One region of the Candidatus Enterococcus mangumiae genome, then DNA from elsewhere that is predicted to be linked to it. Evidence: predicted binding sites of a transcription regulator. Region 1 holds the regulator's gene; the other holds the start of a gene.

What was found. The regulator HrcA, encoded in region 1, represses chaperone genes, less so after heat shock. The targets are predictions, from matches to a motif close to TTAGCACTCNNNNNNNNNGAGTGCTAA.
Region 2: a site for HrcA is predicted at 2,069-2,095, ahead of groES (co-chaperone GroES). Genes of this name have one in related genera too.

What each region holds. Positions count from the first base shown of each region.
Region 1 covers NZ_CP147250.1:3,039,791-3,044,242, reverse strand. Annotated here, with positions in the region: gene DOK79_RS14420 (hypothetical protein) at 1-280, shown strand, start outside; gene hemW (radical SAM family heme chaperone HemW) at 682-1,863, shown strand; gene hrcA (heat-inducible transcriptional repressor HrcA) at 2,097-3,140, shown strand; gene grpE (nucleotide exchange factor GrpE) at 3,221-3,766, shown strand; gene dnaK (molecular chaperone DnaK) at 3,822-4,452, shown strand, end outside.
Region 2 covers NZ_CP147250.1:630,101-634,552, forward strand. Annotated here, with positions in the region: gene groL (chaperonin GroEL) at 87-1,712, opposite strand; gene groES (co-chaperone GroES) at 1,749-2,033, opposite strand; gene DOK79_RS03155 (CPBP family intramembrane glutamic endopeptidase) at 2,844-3,506, shown strand; gene DOK79_RS03160 (MBL fold metallo-hydrolase) at 3,611-4,420, opposite strand.

The DNA.
Region 1 (4,452 bases):
TTACAACATTGTAAGATTAAAAAAATATGATGGATTGATTTATAGGTTAGATGAAGATGGGTTAGCATATTTTGAAAACAACAAGTATCATTTGAAAAAATGGAATGAAATATCAGATGTAGGCTCTTTTAAGCAAGAAGATACGGAAAATAAAGTACTTTATAAATATGAAATCAAGTTTACAGATGGAACGACTCATGAATTTGATTTAAGAGGGAAATATCCTACGAAGGAATTTAAAGGCGTCATTGAACGTTATTGGTTATTTTACAATCATTGATGGGTGTTTTATGGTCTCGATAAGTAGATGATTCTACATTAGGGTATATGATTTTAAACAGAATGAAATAATGAACTTTCAAAAGCTATTCTATCCGAGTAATCATGAAAACCACACTGGAAATTTACAGCCAAGTCTCCACGACAACTAAAGAAAAAATAATCCAAGAAATCGATTCTTGGATTTTTTAGTGGATTTGTTTGTTAAATACGTTTAGTATGCGTATATAAGAGGTCGTGAAAGTGCCGGTTAGCTCCGATGATAATAAGAAAGCAATTTTCGAAACAGCTTTTCATGTTTTGAAAATTGCTAGCTTATTTCAAGGAGTTGGCACTTGAACACCGTTTAAAGAGTGGTCGAAAAGCAGTACGACTTTTTGACGTAAGGAGAAAGAAAATCAAATGAAAGAAACAAACAAATCCGCAGAACATAAGGTTTCTGCTTATATCCATATCCCGTTTTGTGAGCATATCTGTTATTACTGTGACTTCAATAAAGTGTTTCTTGAAGGTCAGCCGGTCGATGAGTATGTGGAGATGCTGTTAAAAGAAATGGCGATTATGATGGCGCGCCGTCCATTCAATGAGTTGGAGACTTTGTATGTTGGTGGTGGGACACCGACTTCGTTATCGGCGAAGCAGCTAGATCGGTTACTGTCTGGCGCAAGAGAGATTTTACCTTTTAATGAAGGAAAAGAATTTACGGTTGAAGCGAATCCGGGTGATTTGACGAGAGAAAAGTTACAAGTTATGAAGAATTACGGAGTAAATCGTTTATCAATGGGTGTCCAAACGTTTGATAATCGTTTATTAAAAAAGATTGGGCGAAAGCATACGGCAGAAGATGTCTATGAAACGATGCGTTTTTTAGAGGCGGAAAATTTCTCGAATGTCAGCATTGATTTGATTTATGCGTTGCCTGGACAGACGTTAGAAGGCTATCGTGATACATTGGAGCGGGCATTAGCACTAGACTTGCCACACTATTCCTTATATTCATTGATTTTAGAGAACAAAACGATGTTCATGAATTGGGTTCGGCAAGGGAGATTGCAGCTGCCGGATCAAGAGACGGAGACTCGGATGTTTGAAGAAACGATCGAGGCGATGGAGAAACATCAACGTCATCAATATGAAATCAGCAACTTTGGCTTAGCTGGTCACGAATCGCAACATAATTTGATGTATTGGAATAATGACCATTACTTCGGATTTGGTGCAGGAGCAAGTGGTTATTTGGACCATACTCGGTATCGCAACAAGGGGCCGATCCAACATTATTTACGTCCGTTACGTGAAGGTGAATTGCCTGTTTTGGAAAAAGAAGAGTTGTCACGAAAGAATCAAATCGAAGAAGAGATGTTTCTTGGGCTAAGAAAAAAAGTGGGCATTGAAAAGCAACACTTTTTAGCACGTTATGGCCAATCGCTTGAATCGTTGTATCAATCTGTCCTTGACGAATTAGTGGAGGAAGATCTATTAGTGAATGAAAAGGATCGAGTGTATTTGACACAAAAGGGAACTTTTTTGGGGAATAATGTATTCGAGCGGTTTTTATTGGATAAAGAGTTGCCGAGTGTTTAATTGATTGTTTAAATTTTTTATAACCGATAGATAAAAAAACAAATTTACTAAGTGTTTTACGGAGAGAAAGCTTGATTTTAAGGGGATTTGAGTCAATCATTAATTGGTTAGCACTCTGTATGTTAGAGTGCTAAAAAAGTGGGTTCTTTTCCTTGACACTTTTTGGTCTTCTTGCTATATTTATAAGTGGGTTAGCACTTAGAAGATAAGAGTGCTAATGAGAGGTGAGAAAGATGTTGACACAGCGACAAAGTGATATTTTACGTCTGATCATCCAAAACTATACGAGTAGTGGGGTGCCCGTTGGTTCCAAAACGTTAATGGCGGAAGGAGTCGAGGCAAGTCCAGCGACGATCCGTAATGATATGAAGGCTTTAGAGGATGAGGGTCTTTTATTGAAGACACACTCTTCATCTGGACGTATACCGTCTGCGCTGGGTTATCGTTACTATGTGGATCATCTCTTACGACCTGCTCGTGTAGCAAATGATGATTTGCACCAAATTCGACAGTCTTTAAACAAGGAATTCCATGAAATCAACGAAATCATCAAGCAATCAGCTGAGATCTTATCTGAGTTGACTAGTTACACTACTTTTTCGTTAGGACCCGAGATTAAAGATCGCCGTTTGACCGGTTTTCGCATCGTACCATTGAATAGTCGTCAGGTCATTGCGATCGTGGTGACAGACAATGGAAATGTGGAAAGTCAGGTTTTTACTCTTCCTGAAAACTTAGGTAGTCAGGACTTAGAGAAGATGGTTCGTATTGTCAATGATCGTTTGGTCGGTGACCCGTTAGTGACCGTATACAATAAGTTGCGTACGGAGATTCCGATGATCTTACATAAGTATTTCCAAACGACAGAAGGGATGTCTAATCTCTTCGACACAGTTTTGAGTCATGCGTTTGAAGATAAAGTTTATGTAAGTGGCCAAATGAATCTGCTAAATTATGAACCACTGCAAGATGTGGATCAGTTCAAGTCAATGTTTTCATTTATGACAGATACTTACGAACTGACACAGATGATCGTACCGATGGATAGTAAGATACACATCAAGATCGGTTCGGAGTTAGGCAATGATCTATTGCAAAATATGAGTATGATCCAAGCGAGTTACGAAATCGTTGGCCATGGACGTGGGACGATTGCATTGCTCGGACCAACTAGTATGCCTTATTCAAAAATGTTAGGCCTCGTGGATGTCTATCGAAAAGAATTGGCGTACAAGCTTGCTGATTATTACCGCACGCTTGACCGTTCGGATTTTTAACAATCGAAAAAGTGACTGATCGTTCTTTTTCGAACTGAGCGATCAAGCATCTGACTGAATAAGGAAAGGAAGACTGCATCATGAAAGAAAACCAGGAAGAATTAGATCAGGAATTGAATGATACGCAGGTTGATCCAGAAACAGAAGAAGTTGAAGTTTCAGAAGAGGAAGAAATAAACGAACTTGCGAATCTCCAAGCTGAATTTGATGAAATGGAAGATAAGTTTTTACGTGCACGAGCAGAAATCGCTAATATGGCGAATCGTGGTAAAAACGAACGTGAGCAACTGCAAAAATACCGCTCACAAGATTTAGCGAAAAAATTGTTACCTTCGATCGACAACTTGGAACGTGCATTAGCGACAGAAGTTTCGGATGAACAAGGCGCAAGCTTGAAAAAAGGTGTCGAGATGGTACTTGAAAGTTTAAAACATGCGTTGAAGGAAGAAGGGATCGAAAAAATCCCTGCAAAAGGAGAACCTTTTGACCCGACATTGCATCAAGCAGTTCAAACGGTACCGGCAACGGATGATTTACCGGCTGATACGATCGTTGAAGTGCTACAAGAAGGATATAAATTACATGACCGCGTATTGAGACCAACAATGGTCATCGTCGCACAATAAAGTCATGATGGAATAGAAACAAACAACTTTGTAATAAGATAAGGAGACGTTTATTATGAGTAAAATTATCGGTATTGACTTAGGTACAACAAACTCAGCAGTAGCTGTATTAGAAGGAAACGAAGCAAAAATCATTGCAAACCCAGAAGGAAATCGTACAACACCTTCTGTTGTGTCATTTAAAAATGGTGAGATCCAAGTAGGGGAAGTAGCAAAACGTCAAGCAGTGACAAACCCTAACACGATTTCTTCAATCAAACGCCACATCGGTGAAGCTGGTTATAAAGTAGATGTTGAAGGTAAATCATATACACCTCAAGAAATCTCAGCAATGATCTTACAATACATCAAAGGTTTTGCCGAAGACTATCTAGGTGAAAAAGTAGAAAAAGCAGTTATCACTGTTCCTGCTTACTTCAATGATGCACAACGTCAAGCAACAAAAGACGCTGGTAAAATCGCTGGATTAGAAGTAGAACGTATCGTTAACGAACCAACTGCGGCAGCACTTGCTTATGGTTTAGATAAAACTGACCGCGATGAAAAAATCTTAGTATTTGACCTTGGTGGTGGTACATTTGACGTATCGATCCTTGAATTAGGTGATGGCGTATTCGATGTATTATCTACTGCTGGAGACAACCATTTAGGTGGGGATGACTTTGACAACAAAATCATCGATCACA
Region 2 (4,452 bases), 860 kb from region 1:
GCCTTGCTTAGCAAAAAAAATCGACCTATTAGAGTCAAGAGCTGACTCTAGCAGGTCGATACAATATGATGTTTTTACCAGTACTCCTACATCATGCCGCCCATCATTGATGGGTCCATTGCAGGTGCAGCAGGTGCTGCTGGTTCTGGTTTGTCTGCAACAACTGCTTCAGTTGTTAACAGTAATGCAGAAACAGATGCTGCATTTTGTAATGCTGAACGAGTTACTTTTGTTGGGTCTACGATTCCGGCTTCCACCATGTTTACCCATTCACCAGTTGCTGCATTGAATCCTGTTCCTAAATCAACATTTTTCAATTTATCAACGATGACTGATCCTTCATAACCAGCATTTTCAGCAATTTGACGAATTGGTTCTTCTAACGCACGAGTAACGATCTTGATTCCTGTTGCTACGTCGCCTTCTGCTTCGATTGCTGCTACTTTGTTGATCACGTTCACTAATGCTGTACCACCACCAGAGACCATACCTTCTTCAACGGCAGCACGAGTAGCGTTCAACGCGTCCTCAATACGTAGTTTCAATTCTTTTAATTCTGTTTCAGTTGCTGCTCCGACTTTCACGACAGCTACTCCGCCAGCAAGTTTTGCTAAGCGTTCTTGTAATTTTTCACGGTCAAAGTCTGAAGTTGTTTCAGCGATTTGGTTTTTGATCAATTGAACACGTGCATCGATGGCTGTTTTATCGCCTGAACCTTCAACGATCGTTGTGTTGTCTTTATCCACAACTACTTTTGAAGCATTCCCTAAGTTTTCGATTGTTGCATCTTTCAATTCTAGCCCTAAATCATCAGTGATCACTGTTCCACCAGTCAAGACAGCAATATCTTCTAACATTGCTTTACGACGGTCACCAAATCCTGGTGCTTTTACAGCTACAACGTTGAATGTACCACGGATTTTGTTCAATACCAATGTTGGTAAAGCTTCTCCGTCTACATCATCGGCAATGATCAATAAAGGTCGTGATTGTTGTAAGATTTGTTCTAATAAAGGTAAGATATCTTGGATATTTGAAATTTTCTTGTCAGTGATCAACAAGTATGGATTTTCTAAAACAGCTTCCATTTTGTCGTTGTCTGTTACCATATATTGTGATAAGTAACCACGGTCAAATTGCATACCTTCTACGACATCTAATTCTGTTTCGATCCCTTTAGATTCTTCGATTGTGATAACACCGTCGTTGCCGACTTTTTCCATTGCATCTGCAATCAAACGACCTACTTGTTCTGAACCAGAAGAAACAGCCGCAACTTGTGCAATTGCTTCTTTTGAATCAACCACAGTTGAGATGTTGTGTAATTCTTCGACTGCTGATTTAGTTGCTAATTCGATCCCACGACGAATGCCTAATGGGTTCGCACCAGCTGTTACGTTTTTCAAGCCTTCACGAACAATTGCTTGTGTCAATACAGTCGCAGTTGTTGTACCGTCACCAGCGATATCATTTGTTTTAGATGCAACTTCTGAGACAAGTTTTGCACCCATGTTTTCAAAATGATCTTCTAATTCGATTTCTTTTGCAATTGTCACACCATCGTTTGTGATCAATGGAGAGCCATATGATTTTTCTAAAACGACATTGCGGCCTTTTGGTCCTAATGTCACTTTTACTGTATCCGCTAATTTATCTACACCACGTAACATTGCTGCACGTGCATCTTCTGCAAATTTCAATTCTTTTGCCATTTTTTCGTCACCTCATCAATTATTTTTGTTTCGTAATTACTCAACAATCGCCATGATATCTTTTCCAGAGACGATCAAATATTCTGTTCCTTCGAATTTCACTTCTGTACCGGCATATTTTTCAAACATTACTTGGTCGCCTGCTTTGACAGCTGTAGGAACTTTTTCACCGTTTTCTAGCAAACGTCCCTCACCCACTGCTACAACTGTTCCAGTTTGAGGTTTCTCTTTCGCTGATGAAGCTAAAACGATTCCTCCAACAGTTTTTTCTTCTTCTTGCGCGACTTCAATGATGACGCGATCACCTAATGGTTTTAACACGATAAATCCCTCCGATAACTCTTTTTTTGAATCCATTAGCACTCTATCACATCGAGTGCTAACCTACATTTTTAATAATACTCATTCTCCTATTCATTTGCAAGCTTTTTAAATCATAGAAAAAAATTTTTTTTACTAGGTTGTGAGAAAGCCGTCCAGCTCCAAGTATTAAGGCAAAATGTGGGAAAATAGCTCCCCATATTTTTTCACGTTTTGACTTAATATTGAAGGAGCTGGCTTTCGAACACCGTTTATCAAGGTTGTGAGAAAAGCGTTTTGACCTGAGCAGTAAGCTGGAAAATCAGAAAATAGCTTCTCATATTTTTTGATTTTTCAGCTTAATGTTGAAGGTCAGCTTTGCGAACACCGTTTATCAAGGTTGTGAAAGAAGCGCTCAGCACTGAGTAATAAGACAGAAAAATCGAAAATGGCTTTTTCATTTTTGATTTTTTTGGCTTATTATTGAAGTGTTGCTTCTTGAACACCGTTTATCACAGGTTGTGAGAAAGCCGTTCAGCTCCAAGTATTAAGGCAGAACGCGGGAAAATAGCTTCTCATATTTTTTCAAGTTTTGACTTACTATTGAAGGAGCTGGCTTGGGAACACTGCTGATCAAACTTCTAAAAAATCGATCAGTACTATCTAATCAGAGAAATAATCCGATATGGTATAATGAAAAATAGATAAAGTTTAGTAACATATATTTTCATTGAATCACTAAAGTTCGAGGAAAAGTTACTTCAGCTATATTTAATTCGAGCAAGGAAGATGACTACACTTGGTTATCCACTTGTCTCAAGGAGGTTTTTTATGTCATTAAAAAAATACAGCTTTTTTAGCATTTTTTGTTACGGTCTAGTATTTGTTTCACCTTTGCTTTTGACATCGGTTGGACTTGTCAATTCAACATCGGGTTTGATCAATGCAACAACGATCACCTATATTTTGGGTGCAGTGATTCTATGGTTCTTGTACTACAAGCATAAAGAACCGATTGATATCGAAGCAAAAGTACCTGTCGCTTCTCGCTCAAAAATCTTCCTATATGGAATCATCGGTATCTTTATTGCTCTGATTTTACAAAGTATCGCCGTGATGATCGAGAGCTTTTTTTTTGGAGAAGTGTCTCCATCTGAAAATACGCAAAATATCATTCAATTGATTTTAGACACCCCTGCTTTTATTATCGCCACCACGATAGCAGGACCAATCATGGAAGAATTTGTGTTCCGTCGGAGTATCCTAGGAATCGTCGGTCATTATACAAACTTTTGGGTAGGTGCGGGTGTCAGCTCATTCCTTTTTGCCTTGGCACATAATGATGGGCATTTATTGGTCTACTTCTTTTTAGGATTTTTCTTTAGTTTACAATATCGTTCGACTGGCCGAATCTGGACGCCAATGATCACGCACATTGGTATGAACACTTTAGTTGTCTTCGTTCAGCTGGCTATACAAAGAGGTTTGATCTAAGTAACTCTACAAAACAAAAAAAGGGTAGATCCGAAATTTCCTTAAAATTTTCGGATCTACCGCTTTTTGTATAGGCGCTGATATTTACCGTCACAGACTCTTGATTAAATGGAGAATAATTCTGTTGCAGCATCTGGATCCGTATCATACACATCGAAATCGTATCCAACGCCCAGATCTTTTTCTTTAAGAATATTTTCCATCGTCAGATGAGCCAATTCTTTCATATTGTTTTCTTTACTTAAATGTCCTAGATAGATACGTTTTGTACGATCTCCAATGACATCTGTCATGACTAGTGCGCCGTCTTCATTGGATAAATGACCACGATCACCTAAAATACGTTGTTTCAAGTTCCATGGATAAGGACCCATGCGCAACATTTCTAAGTCATGATTGCTTTCCATCAAATAGCCATCGGCATTTTCAATGATTCCTCGCATATGATCACTACAGTAACCTGTATCCGTCAACATCACAAACGAACGATTCTCTTTATGGAAGCGATAGAATTGTGGTGAAGCTGCATCATGAGACACCCCGAAACTTTCGATATCTAAATCACCAAATGTTTGGACTTTTCCCATCTGAAACAGATGCTTTTGTTCGATTGGAACATTCCCGATCATCGGTGCCATGGCTTCCCATGTTTTTTCATTTGCATAGATATCTAAATGGTACTTACGAGCCAAAACACCTACACCGTGGATATGATCCCGATGTTCATGCGTAACAAGGATACCGTCTAATTGATCCGGTGTCCGTCCGATCTGTGCCATCAAGGAAGTAATTTTTTTCCCACTCAGTCCTGCATCTACTAAGAGTCGCTTTTTGTCACTCTCGATGTATAATGAGTTTCCTGAACTCCCACTTGCAAGGATACTGATTTTAAAAGCTGTATTTCCTTCAGCCATTTTACTACTACTTCCCTTCTTACTTTGTAAAC